3 regions of the Stutzerimonas decontaminans genome follow, and region 2 is predicted to be linked to each of the others. Evidence: predicted binding sites of a transcription regulator. Region 2 holds the regulator's gene; each other region holds the start of a gene.
The links. Region 2 encodes LexA, which represses DNA repair genes until DNA is damaged. Its sites were predicted from a motif close to CTGTNTNNNNANACAG; they were not measured.
Positions count from the first base shown of each region.

Region 1: imuA (translesion DNA synthesis-associated protein ImuA) is a predicted target of LexA. The motif match lies at 2,255-2,270, and genes of this name have one in related genera.
Region 3: recN (DNA repair protein RecN) is a predicted target of LexA. The motif match lies at 2,019-2,034, and genes of this name have one in related genera.

Region 1 covers NZ_CP007509.1:2,484,920-2,489,249, forward strand. Annotated here, with positions in the region: gene UIB01_RS11415 (error-prone DNA polymerase) at 1-133, opposite strand, end outside; gene UIB01_RS11420 (Y-family DNA polymerase) at 130-1,542, opposite strand; gene imuA (translesion DNA synthesis-associated protein ImuA) at 1,548-2,165, opposite strand; gene UIB01_RS11435 (sulfite exporter TauE/SafE family protein) at 2,764-3,525, opposite strand; gene UIB01_RS11440 (FadR/GntR family transcriptional regulator) at 3,533-4,249, opposite strand.
Region 2 covers NZ_CP007509.1:2,868,463-2,872,792, forward strand. Annotated here, with positions in the region: gene UIB01_RS13105 (L,D-transpeptidase) at 1-431, opposite strand, end outside; gene UIB01_RS13110 (TetR/AcrR family transcriptional regulator) at 471-1,178, opposite strand; gene lexA (transcriptional repressor LexA) at 1,387-1,995, shown strand; gene sulA (SOS-induced cell division inhibitor SulA) at 2,007-2,483, shown strand; gene UIB01_RS13125 (hypothetical protein) at 2,556-2,795, opposite strand; gene UIB01_RS13130 (DMT family transporter) at 3,003-3,842, shown strand; gene UIB01_RS13135 (DUF6586 family protein) at 3,860-4,330, opposite strand, start outside.
Region 3 covers NZ_CP007509.1:3,630,116-3,634,445, reverse strand. Annotated here, with positions in the region: gene fur (ferric iron uptake transcriptional regulator) at 1-262, shown strand, start outside; gene recN (DNA repair protein RecN) at 320-1,993, opposite strand; gene grpE (nucleotide exchange factor GrpE) at 2,196-2,765, shown strand; gene dnaK (molecular chaperone DnaK) at 2,865-4,330, shown strand, end outside.

The DNA of each region.
Region 1 (4,330 bases), 380 kb from region 2:
ACTCATCCGTGATGGCCAGCGCCTTGTAGCCATGCTGCCGAGCACGTTCGAACAACTCCAGTGCGCTGGAAGCACCGCGCTGAAAACTGAAGTTGGACAGGCAATGCAGCTCCGCGTAATCGGGCAGGTTCATGCAAACCACCCTTGCAGCATCAGAGGGCCTGCCTCCCCGAACGCTCGATAGGCCCAACCCAGCTGCCCAGTGCGAGTTTCGATCAGGAAGTAGTCACGTCGAATATCGTCCGCATCCCACCAGCCGGACTCGATGCGCTCTGGACCGCCCAGAATGCGGACCTCATTTTCCTTCAGCTGCTTCGCCTGTGGCAGCAACCATCCGGGGCGCTTATCCGCAGACCCATGACTGCCCGAGCCATCCTCGGTAGCCAATCGCCAGGCATGTTCCGGACGATGATCGTCCCGCGCATGCACTGCCAGAACCGCCCCCTCACCAAGGCGAGCTCGCAATCGCTCCCGCAGTTGCAGCCAGACCAGGCTACGTTGCGGGCGATCATCGAACAGCTCACGGCGCTCAGGCACGAACACGGGCAGGTCTTCGGCCACCAGCCGTAGCGCCTGCGTTGCCGTCGACAGTTGCAAACGCTCCAGACGTCCACGCGCCAGTTCGAAAAGCCGCTCGCTCTCGCGCTCCGGGCTCAGCAACCCCACGTCGAGCCGAGTGTCCGCAGCTGAACGATGCTCCATGTGCAACGCGAAGCGCTCCACACCACAATCACGGCCGTGCAGGAAAGCCGCCAAATCCGCGCACAACCGTCGCAACGGAAACAGCAATGCCTGATGCGACTCGACATCGAAATTAAACTCCAGGCGCTGCTCGAAACGCTCAGGCGGCAGGAAATAATCCAGTGCTATAGGTTGTTGCCCCAGCAGGCGATCAAGTTGCAGCAGTACTTCTGCAGGGAAACGCTTCGCCAGCCCCGAGCGAGGCAGAGCAAGCAACTGGCGCAACGTGCGTATCCCCATGCGCTGGCAGCTTCGGGCCGAATCGCGCGGTAAACCGAGTCGCTCCAGCGAAAGCGGCATGAGCGTCTCGAGCAGGCCCTGCTCATCGACCACCAGTCCATCGTGAACATTTGCCAGCACACGTGCCGCAACGGGGTTTGGTGCCACCACGATGCGGTGGCGGAAGCCCAGATCGGTGAGTTCCTGACGCAATCTGGCCTCGAATCGCGGCCAGGGACCGAAGAGTGCGAGGCTGGATTCCACCTCCAGCAGCAGGGTGCGCGGATAGAACAGGCTGACATGCGAACTGAAGCGATAGGCCCAGGCAGCCAGCAAGCGCTCCGAGCGCTCTATTTCTAGAGTGTCGTATTCAACCCGGATGAAGTCTCGCACCAGGGCCTGTGCCGCCGTCAGCGTCATGCCTGGACGTAGCCCAAGCTGGCGTGCCGGTGCGTTGACTGCCTGCAAAAACCGTCGTTGCGCCCCCCCGGTGATCATGGCCAGCGGCGCATCGCCAACTTCTTGCGCACGCAGCACGCCGTCGAGTGCCAGTTGCGGCAGAATAATGCAGGCCCAGCGCATTGCCGTCAGGCTCCCTCAGCCAGGGCAAACGAGGTCTGCGGCACCACACCGCCTCGACATTTGAGTAGCCGCACCGATCCGGGCGGCGTATCCAGCACTAGGCGCAATGCCGCTGGTGACGGATTGACTGCCTCGCCGGCATCACGAAGAGCAAAACCCAAACTATCACCGCTTTCGGCCGCCACCTGCAGGCGGCGCATGCCGCGGTCATCCGCACGCTGCGGCCAGCACAGCACGGCTGCACAACATCCGGAACGCAGGCATTGCTCCGCGGCCCACAACACTTCCTTGCCGGTCGCCTGGATGATCACCAGGTATTGCAAGACGACACCGGCTGCCAGCCATGCTGCCGGATAGGGAATGAAGGGTGGCGCCACCAGCACGACGCGCTGGCCAGCAGCGGTAAGACGGGCGATCGTTGGCCATAGCAAACGCAGCTCTCCTATCCCGGCAGCGGGCATCAGGATCTCGGTCAGCGCAGATTGCGGCCAGCCGCCCGTAGGCAGGCGCCTATCCAATGGAGCATGGCCTGTCGGTTGCGCCCCGGCAGCGGGCGCGACTGGCTGGCCCCGCCATACGCGACGCTGGTCGAGCAGGACTTCAAGCGCTGCGACCGTTCCCATCAGGCGAACCTCGCTATCAGCGTTCGGCCAGGAAATGCCTTATTAAGGAAAGAAATGAATGCACTGCTCACGGAGCTCACCTCTGAATACTGTCTATTTATACAGTATTCATACAGGCGATTCCATGTCGCTCATCGACGGTTCGAAATAGCCGCTACCCCTGCATCAGCCGCTTCATCCAGCCGAGCAACACCGTAGGCGGCAAGTCTGGACGGAGTGGCAGCGCGTAGCGGGTCGCGCCGAATAATCCGTGGCAGGCAGGCGCTGGCCTGCAGGCACAACGGCAATATTCGCTGCAGGACCGCTTTCAGAACCGCCTGGTGCGGTTCCTCGATTCCGTAGCGGCCTTCGTAGCCATCGTTGTCATCGGACAGCACCAGCCGAAGGGCTGCCGGCTGGTGCATCAGGCTAGCATGATGGGTATCCGCGTCGCAGCGGGGGGGCTCCGGCTCCAGGGAGGCTATGCGTAGCACTACGCCCCGCCCGCAAGCCGTAGGGTGGATGCACCCATCGCTTAAAAATAGCAATTCTCATCAAACTCAAGCGAACGCAGCGATTGGCGAGAAGGAGAAGTCGGCCCTGACAGAGAAAACCGGTATCAGGCGCGGAAAAAAAGCACCGTCATCACAACACCGGTAACAATCACAACCGCGCGTACAAAGCTCGAAGGCAGCCGTCGGCCGACACGAGCCATGACATAGCCGCCGACGGTCGCCGCCAACATCATGATCAGCGCCTCACGCCAAAGGATCGCACCGCCGAATGCGTATACAGACACTGCGATCGCGGTTAGTACGGAGGAAACCAGATTCTTGAGCCCCTGCATCGAGTTGATGTCTCGATGGCCAAGCAAACTGAATGCAGCGAGTAGCACGATGCCCAGACCGCCATTGAAATAGCCCCCATAGATGCTGACAACGGCCAGGGTGAAACCCTGCACCATTGCATTCGCCTCATCCTCGCCCGAATCGCGTTTGAACCTGCGCAGCAACCAAGGCCCGAAGGCGAACAGCAACGTCGCGACAAGCAGTAGCCAGGGAACGATTGCACGGAACACATCATCGGGCGTGGTCAGCAGCAGCGCCGCCCCTGCGGCACCGCCGCCCAGGCTTATGGCTACGAGCGCACCCATAGATAGCGTTGCGGGCGGACGCAGGTCCTCTCGATAGCCCCAGGTGCTTGCAAAATAGCCAGGCAGAAGTGCGAGAGTCCCTGAAGCATTCGCCGCCACGGCAGGCACGCCGGCATAAACCAGTGCCGGAAACGTGAAAAAACTGCCGCCACCGGCAATGGCGTTCAATCCGCCACCAAGAAAAGCGGCAACCAGCAAGATTGCCCACGTCGCGATCGAATGATCCATGAAGGTTCTACTCCCTTGTGTCCGTGTTTCGAGAATCAATTTCCAGCGTGCTGGCCAGCGTTTCTAGCGCCGGCGTCAATAGCTCGCTGGCCGCTATGGCAGCCTGCTCGGGGCAACCCCGAGCTATGGCGTCATAGACGGCCGCATGTGCTGCATAGGTAGGCTCCGGGAGCTGTTGTTCACCTTCCGTCTTGGCAATGGTGTTTTGCAGGCCCTCCCAGAAGAACTGATACATCTCAAGCAGCGTGACGTTATGGCTGGCGCGAACGATGCTCAGATGAAAATCGGCATCTCGTTCGACGAACGCCTCGAGTGAGGCCTGATCGCTCCAAGCCCCCCGCGCTCCGAGAGCATCACGTATCGCTCGCAGGTCCTCATCCGTGCGCCGCGACGCTGCCAGGCGCGCGGCTTCGACCTCCAGCGCACGTCGAACTTCGAGCTGATCATGCAGCGCGGCGTGATCGAGGCGCTGGAGCAATCCAGACGGGTCTCGGCTGGAGAGCACGAACGTCCCGGCCCCCTGGCGAACCTCCAACACCCCGGTATGGACCAGCGCCCGCACCGCCTCTCGGACTGTATTTCTACCGACACCAAGGGAGTTGCTGAGCTGGCTTTCAGTAGGTATTCGCATACCCGGCGACCATTCGCCGGCATTGATCTGCGATCGCATCTGCTCGATTACCCGCTCTACAAGCGAAGATCGAACGGTGTGCTGCAAGGACATTACCCATCACCCTCAAATTCATCCCATGTTTCAATCATAGGATGAATTTACAGCAACCTACAACCAGGCGTTGAAACGGGC
Region 2 (4,330 bases):
TCGGCGTTGCGCATACGAACGCAACCGTGAGAAAGCGGCACACCCATCGGCTCGCAATCCGGAGTCCCGTGAATGTAGATGTAACGACGGAAGGTATCGACCTGCCCCCGGCGATTGACTCCCGGCTCGGACCCGCTGAGCCAGAGAATCCGGGTCAGTATCCAGTCACGACCGGGGAAACTCTCGTGTAGATCAGGGGACCAGATCTCCCCAGTCCAACGCCGCCCTCGCAATACGGCGCCCTGAGGCAAGCCGTCACCGATACGCGCACGCACCTGGTGCAGACCACGCGGCGTGCAGCCGGAACCGTTCTGCTCACCGACTCCATTACGAGCGGTGGACACGGGAAAGCGCAGACGCAGCTGCCCTTCGGCAAAACCGTAGAGCTGCTGATCGGCGATGGAGATATGCAGGAAATCGAGAAGTGCCATGGGCGGCTAGCTTAGCCGATCGCCCGGCAGGCTTGTAGCTCAAGCCTTAGCCGGAATGGCCACCGCGTTGCGCCGCGCGATTGGTTGCGCCGCAGCGAGCGTATTGTCGTCGATGCCGCTGTCGGCGCGCATGCCGGCCGCTAGGAACGGCACCATCATGCGCATGACCTGCTCGATCGAGGTCCGTACGCCAAAGTCGTTTTCGGAAATCGCGCGTAGCGCTTTGATACCCGACATGCTGAACGCCGCCGCACCAAGCATGAAGTGCACGCGCCAGAACAGCTCGATGGGCGGGATAGCTGGCGCCGCGTCGTGGACCTTGAGCATGTACCGACGAAACACCTTGCCGTACATGTCTTCCAGATAACGGCGCAGGTGGCCCTGGCTCTGACTGAAAGAAAGGCCCAGCAGGCGCATGAAGATGGACAGATCATCGCCACTGCGTGGCTTGACGGCCAAAGCCTGCTCAACAAGGATCTCCAGCAGCTCTTCGAGCGTATCCTTCTTGTCGGTCAGTGCCTCGCGGCGGTCCAGCTCACGCTCCAGGCTAGCGCAGAAGGGCCCGAGAAAACGCGAAAAAACCGCCTGGATCAGCGCCTTCTTCGAACCGAAGTGATAGTTCACCGCCGCCAGATTGACGCCAGCCTTGCTGGTGATCAGACGAAGCGAGGTTTCGGCGAAGCCCTTTTCCGCGAACAGCTGTTCCGCTGCATCAAGAATGCGCTCAACTGTTTCCGACTGCGCCATGCCCCCTCCGAAAGACAAACAACTGTTTGAAACTTACGTTTCACCGACCGGCAAGTCAACCACGAAACGCCTTGTGGCACTAGCGTCATTGTCGCAGACAGCGCATGCGGCGAGCCGCATACCATCACCACCCGCCGTCAATCATTCGTTGCCAAGGTCGGATCACTGTATATAATCCCAGTCACTGTATAAAAGAACAGAGACCGACATGATCAAGCTGACGCCTCGCCAGACGGAAATCCTCGCCTTCATCAAGCGGTGCCTGGAAGACAACGGGTATCCGCCCACACGCGCAGAGATCGCTCAAGAGCTCGGCTTCAAGTCGCCCAACGCGGCCGAGGAACATCTCAAGGCGCTTGCCCGTAAAGGCGCTATCGAGATGACGCCCGGCGCATCCCGCGGGATACGTATTCCGGACTTCGAACCCGCCGCTTCCGAGAACGGCCTGCCGATCATCGGCCGCGTCGCTGCCGGCGCGCCGATTCTGGCGCAGCAACATGTCGAAGAATCCTGCCAGATCAGTCCTGCTTTTTTCCATCCGCGTGCTGATTATCTGCTGCGCGTCCATGGCATGAGCATGAAGGATGTCGGCATCTTCGATGGCGACCTGCTGGCGGTGCACACCACCCGCGAAGCACGCAACGGCCAGATCGTGGTTGCTCGTGTCGGTGACGAAGTCACGGTGAAACGCTTCAAGCGTGACGGCAAGAAGGTCTGGCTGCTGGCTGAAAACCCCGAGTTCGCGCCCATCGAGGTGGACCTCGAACAGCAAGATCTGGTGATAGAAGGCTTGAGTGTCGGCGTCATCCGCCGCTAAGGAGAAGGTTTATGCAGTATCAGACCAGTACTTCCCGGCCCCAACTTTCGTTGTTCGACGGCGTTATAGCGCACAGCCTGGCACCGTTCGGCAGTCTGAAACCACATAACAAACCCGAGCAGGACAAGGAATATCTGAGCGAGTTGAGCCTGAGCGGCAGCAGCGAACACTGTCACTTGCTGCTCGCCCCTATCCTGCGTGAGCTCGGCGATGCGGCAGACAGTCGATGGCTAACGCTGATCGCCCCGCCTGCTTTCCTCTCGCAGAACTGGCTGCGCAAATGCGGCCTGAATCGCGAGCGCATCATCCTGCTGCAACCCCGCGACGCCGAAGGTGCGCTGGAGCTCGCCTGCAAAGCGCTGGCCTCAGGTTGTAGCCATACCGTGGTCAGCTGGTTCGGCCAGCTCGAGGGCGCAACACGTAGCAAACTGCGCGCTGCTGCCAGCCTTGGCGAAGCTCAGAGTCTGAACATTCGTCTGGGATGTTGAGCTACACAGCACAGGGACGTGCTGCCAAATCCGGATGGGATCCTGAGGCTACAGCACTCGTCAGTAGCTCACTCAGTGCAGAACTCGCGGCTCATCATGGTCATGCTCGAAATCCCCTTCCGACATGCGCCCGGCCATCTGAACGCCGACGTTGAACATCGCCTTGGCAATCTCGACGTGCTGACCCTGCAGAAACAGCTTGGCGTCGTCGGAGAAATCCAGCGTGACCAGCACCTCTTCGTCCTCGGCACGACGGAGCACAATGCGCCCGTCAGGTAGCTCGACGATTTCCAGAAAAGATGATGTAGGCATGGACCAGCTCCGCGTGAAAGGCGTCCATTGTAACAGCCGTCCAGCCCCAGGGCAGCCTTTGCTGGCCTCGAGCGCTCTCTCCCCGTTCAGATCGCAACACAGTGCGATCTCGCCGCCTGACAGTAAAAACGATGCACTCATGGGGTCCGACACGTAGCATGCGCTAAAAAAACGTGCACGCCGCCCCGTGCGCGATAAGGACTGCGTATGACCACCCGTACCTTGCTGCTTACCGCCCTGGCCATGCTGGCTTTCGCCGGTAATTCGATACTGTGCCGCATCGCCTTGCGGGACACCGCTATCGACCCGGCCAGCTTTACGGGACTGCGGATCGTGGCTGGAGCGCTCACGCTCTGGTTGCTGTTGCGTTTCGGCGGCGCCAGACAATCGCCGGGCGGAGATTGGTTCAGTGCCCTGGCACTGTTCGTCTACGCGGCCAGTTTTTCCTACGCCTATATCAACCTGGATGCCGGAGCCGGCGCCCTGCTGCTATTCGGCGCAGTGCAGTTGAGCATGCTTGCCTGGGGATTGTTCCGCGGCGAACGCTTCAGCGTCGGGCAGATTGCCGGCCTGCTACTGGCGTTGAGTGGTTTGTTGATCCTGCTACTGCCGGGAAGCAGCACGCCAGCACTGGATGGCGCGCTGCTCATGCTGCTGTCCGGGGTCGCCTGGGGCGTCTATTCGCTGCGCGGACGGGGCACGAGCAATCCTCTGGCAGCAACTGCAGGCAATTTCATCAAAGCCGTGCCATTCGCCGCAGTGCTTTGTCTGGTGATGCTTGGCCAGCAGCAATGGGATGCACCCGGGGTCGTCTATGCGTTGCTTTCCGGGGCGCTGGCCTCGGGAATCGGCTATGCCATCTGGTACGCGGCGCTGCCCGGTCTCGCGGCAATACAGGCGGCGAGCGTGCAGCTCAGCGTTCCGCTGTTGACCGCCATTGCCGGCGCCGTACTGTTGGGTGAGGCGCTGACAGCAACGCTGATCATCTCAGGCGCGGCGATTCTCGGCGGCATCGCCATGGTCCTGAGCATCAGGAGCCGTGGCTGATGCCGCGCCCTCCGCTTTCACCACTCGGTAAGCGACTCGCGAAAACGTAACGCCAGGCCTTTGAGGCTCTGTCGCCAGGCCTCCAGCTCGACGCGCGACAGTGGCGGCACTTCATCCTCGACACTGACTGCCTCGATCAGCGGCTGCCGCGGATCGGTCTTGGCCTTGGCAGGAGCGCGTGGCGGCAGGAAGAGCTGCTTGTAGGCAGTAAGCAACTGTCCGAGCCAGGTGCTTGGCTGCTCCGACAATTCCAGCAATTCGGCGAGTTCCGGGCTCGGCGCAGCCTCAAGCACGCTGCGCGTCAGAAATGCCTCGACTACCGGCGCACCCGCACCAGGCGACCGATAGTAACCGGCGATCTCATGGCACAGGCCAAGCACGGCGCCGTAAAGGTGGAACAGGCAAGCCTCGCGCTCGGCCTGAATCAAGCCCTGAGAATTCATCGAGGCCGACTCTTCGGCCTTGCGCCAGCTTTCCAATGACAGGCC
Region 3 (4,330 bases), 760 kb from region 2:
TGTCGGTCTGGCGACGGTCTATCGCGTGCTGACCCAGTTCGAGGCGGCCGGCCTGGTAGTTCGGCACAACTTCGATGGTGGTCATGCCGTCTTCGAACTGGCCGACGGTGGCCACCATGACCATATGGTCTGCGTCGATAGTGGCGATGTCATTGAGTTCTTCGATCCCGAGATCGAGAAGCTGCAGAAAGAGATCGTCAAGCGCCACGGCTACGAGCTGGTGGATCACAATCTGGTGCTCTACGTGCGCAAGAAAGACTGATCTTCAGTGCGTGAAAAAGGCGGCCAAGGCCGCCTTTTTTGTGCCTGCCCATTGGGTTCAGGCCTGGGCCGATGTGACCATCTGCCGGGCATGTGCCAGCGATTGCTCGGTCAGGTCGACACCGCCGAGCATTCGCGCGATCTCCTCGACGCGGCCGGCCTGATCCAGTTCGGCTACCGCGGTACGGGTTTCATCGCTGCCGCGGGCCTTGTGCACGAACAGGTGATGGTGCCCCTGCGCGGCAACTTGGGGCAGGTGGGTGACAGTCAGCACCTGGCCGCGCTCACCGAGGCGTCGCAGCAGCTGCCCGACAACCTCCGCGGTGGGGCCGCCGATGCCAACGTCGACTTCGTCGAATACCAGCGTCGGTACGCGAGACGTCTGCGCCGTGATGACCTGAATCGCCAGGCTGATGCGTGACAATTCGCCGCCGGATGCGACCTTGGCCAACGGTCGCAGAGGCTGGCCGGGGTTGGCGCTGACCAGAAACTCCACTTGCTCGAGGCCATACGGCATCAGCTCACCTTCGGCAGCGGGCTTGAGTTGCACGCTGAACTTGCCGCCTGGCATGCCCAGTCGCTGGATTTCCACTTCCACCGCGCTCGCCAGCTGATCGGCTGCTGCCTGGCGTATGCGGCTAAGTTCGCCGGCTTTCTCTTCATAGTGCCGGGCATAGGCCGCCAGCTCCTCGCCAAGACGCTCAACGGCTTCGTCATCGGCGTTGAGTCCTTCGAGCTCTTCCAGCAGTTGCTGATGCAGGGCTGGCAGTTCGGTGGGTTGGACGCGGTGCTTGCGGGCCAAGGTGTAGATGGTGTCTAGGCGCTCTTCCAGCGTCTGCTGGCGCTCGGGGTCGGCGTCGAAATGATCGACGAAGCGGTTGAGTTCGCCGATGGCCTCTTCGACCTGAATCTGCGCGCTGGCCAGCAGGTTAACCGCTTCGCTCAGGGCTTGCGGCTGGTTCTGGAATGCGGTGAGGCGTTGCAGGCTGCTGGTGAGTGCCGACAGCACGTTGCCGGCATCGCTCTCGCTGCACAGCTCCATGACCTGGCGGCAAGCGCCGAGCAGCTGTTCGGCGTTGGCGAGGTGCTTGTGTTCCTGCTCCAGTTGCTCCAGCTCGCTTTCGCCAAGCGCAAGATTTTCCAGTTCTTCGAGCTGGTAGCTGAGCAGCTGATGGCGGGCGCGTTGTTCATCGCCGCTGTTACTCAGTCGCTCCAGCGTCTGGCGGGTCTGCCGCCAGCGTTGCGCAGCCAGTTGCACCTGGCGCGCTAGTTCCTGGCTGCCGCTGTACTCGTCGAGCAGGCGCCGATGGGTATCGGTCTTCAGCAGGGATTGGTGCTCGTGCTGGCTGTGGATATCGATCAGCAGCTCACCAAGCGCCTTGAGGTCGCCCTGTGGGCAGGGCGTGCCATTGATATAGCCGCGGGAACGACCTTCGGCGGTGATGACGCGGCGCAGGATGCAGGGGCCGTCGTGGTCCATGTCGCGCTCGGCAAGCCAGTCGCGGGCGTCGGGAATGTCATCCAGGTCGAAGCTGGCAAGAATGTCCGCCTTGTCGGCGCCGATGCGCACCACGCTGCTATCGGCCCGGTCGCCCAGCGTCAGGCCGAGCGCGTCGAGCATGATCGACTTGCCTGCGCCGGTTTCACCGCTGATGACGCTCATGCCGCGTTTCAGCTCGAGGTCGAGATGCTCGACGATGGCGTAGTTGTGTACCGACAGATGAACCAGCATGGCAAGGCTCCCGATGTTTGCGTGGCTGGCTATTTATACAGTGGTTTTCCCTGCGGCTACAAGCGCGGGTGGATGAATGTGCGGTCGCTCGTCATTTCGCTCGATGCACTTTGTGTTATGCCCTTGAAGCCGGCTTTCGCGCCCCCATATAGCGGCACAAGCGCGGGTTTGCTGCCCGCTGATCGTATAGAGAGGAGGACTCATGGCCGACGAGCAGAACCTGGATAACCAGAACCCGGAAACGCCCGAGCATTCGGAAGCGGACGTAGCCGAGGACCTGGCTGCACGCGTGCAATCGCTGGAAGAGCAGCTGGCAGCGGCGCAGGACCAGTCCCTGCGCGTGGCGGCCGAGTTGCAGAACATTCGCCGGCGCGCCGAGCAGGATGTCGAGAAAGCTCACAAGTTTGCGCTGGAGAAGTTCGCCGGTGACCTGTTGGCGGTTGCCGACAGTCTTGAGCGTGGTCTTGAGCTGTCCAGTGCTGATGACGAGGCGGTCAAGCCGATGCGCGAAGGCGTCGAGCTCACCCTCAAGCTGTTGCAGGACACGCTGGCGCGTCACCAGCTCGAGCAGCTCGATCCGCATGGCGAGCCGTTCAACCCTGAGCATCACCAGGCCATGGCCATGGAAGAGAGCACCCATGTCGAGCCGGGCAGTGTGCTCAAGGTGTTCCAGAAAGGTTACCTGCTCAACGGTCGCCTGCTTCGTCCGGCGATGGTCGTCGTCAGCAAGGCGCCCGCCGATGCGCCGCCTTCGATTGATGAGAAGGCTTGAAATCCGGTTGCCGACCCCCATCTGGTAGCCAAGCGTTTTTGTGTTACCCGCAGCCGGTAAAACAGGCGCGGACCAATCGAAATTTGGAGAGCGAATTAAATGGGCAAGATTATTGGTATCGACCTGGGAACCACCAACTCCTGCGTCTCGATTCTGGAAAACGGCAAGGCCAAGGTTATTGAGAACGCCGAAGGCGGCCGTACCACTCCGTCGATCATCGCGTATGCGAACGACGGCGAAATTCTGGTTGGCCAGTCGGCCAAGCGTCAGGCAGTGACCAATCCGCACAATACCCTGTATGCGGTGAAGCGTCTGATCGGTCGTCGTTTTGACGAGGACGTCGTGCAGAAAGACATCCAGATGGTCCCTTACAAGATCGTCAAGGCCGACAACAGCGACGCCTGGGTCGAGGTGAATGGCCAGAAAATGGCACCGCCGCAGATCTCCGCGGAAATCCTGAAAAAGATGAAGAAGACCGCCGAGGACTACCTCGGTGAGCCGGTGACCGAGGCGGTGATCACCGTTCCGGCCTACTTCAACGACAGCCAGCGTCAGGCCACCAAGGATGCCGGTCGCATCGCCGGTCTGGACGTCAAGCGCATCATCAACGAGCCGACCGCGGCTGCGCTGGCTTACGGCATGGACAAGGCCAAGGGCGACCACACCGTGATCGTTTATGACCTGGGTGGCGGTACCTTCGACGTTTCGGTGATCGAGATCGCCGAAGTCGATGGCGAGCACCAGTTCGAAGTGCTGGCCACCAACGGCGACACTTTCCTCGGCGGTGAGGACTTCGACATCCGCTTGATCGACTACCTCGTCGACGAGTTCAAGAAAGAAAGCGGCATGAACCTCAAGGGTGACCCGCTGGCAATGCAGCGCCTGAAGGAAGCGGCCGAGAAGGCCAAGATCGAGCTGTCCTCCAGCCAGCAGACCGACGTCAATCTGCCGTACATCACTGCAGACTCGACCGGTCCGAAGCACCTGAACGTGAAGATCTCCCGTGCCAAGCTGGAAGCGCTGGTCGAGGATCTGGTGCAGCGCACCATCGAGCCTTGCCGGATCGCGTTGAAGGATGCCGGTGTCGACGTTTCCAAGATCGACGACGTGATCCTGGTCGGTGGTCAGACCCGTATGCCGCTGGTGCAGCAGAAGGTCGCCGAGTTCTTTGGCAAGGAAGCACGCAAGGACGTCAACCCGGACGAAGCCGTCGCCATGGGCGCTGCCATTCAAGGCGCGGTCCTGGCCGGTGACGTGAAGGACGTGCTGCTGCTCGACGTATCGCCGCTGACCCTGGGTATCGAAACCCTGGGCGGCGTGATGACTCCGCTGATCGAGAAGAACACCACCATCCCGACCAAGAAGTCGCAGGTGTTCTCCACTGCCGACGACAACCAGAGCGCCGTGACCATTCACGTGCTGCAGGGCGAGCGCAAGCAGGCTACGCAGAACAAGTCGCTGGGCCGCTTCGATCTGGCCGAGATTCCGCCAGCGCCGCGCGGCATGCCGCAGATCGAGGTTACCTTCGATATCGACGCCAACGGCATCCTGCACGTGTCCGCCAA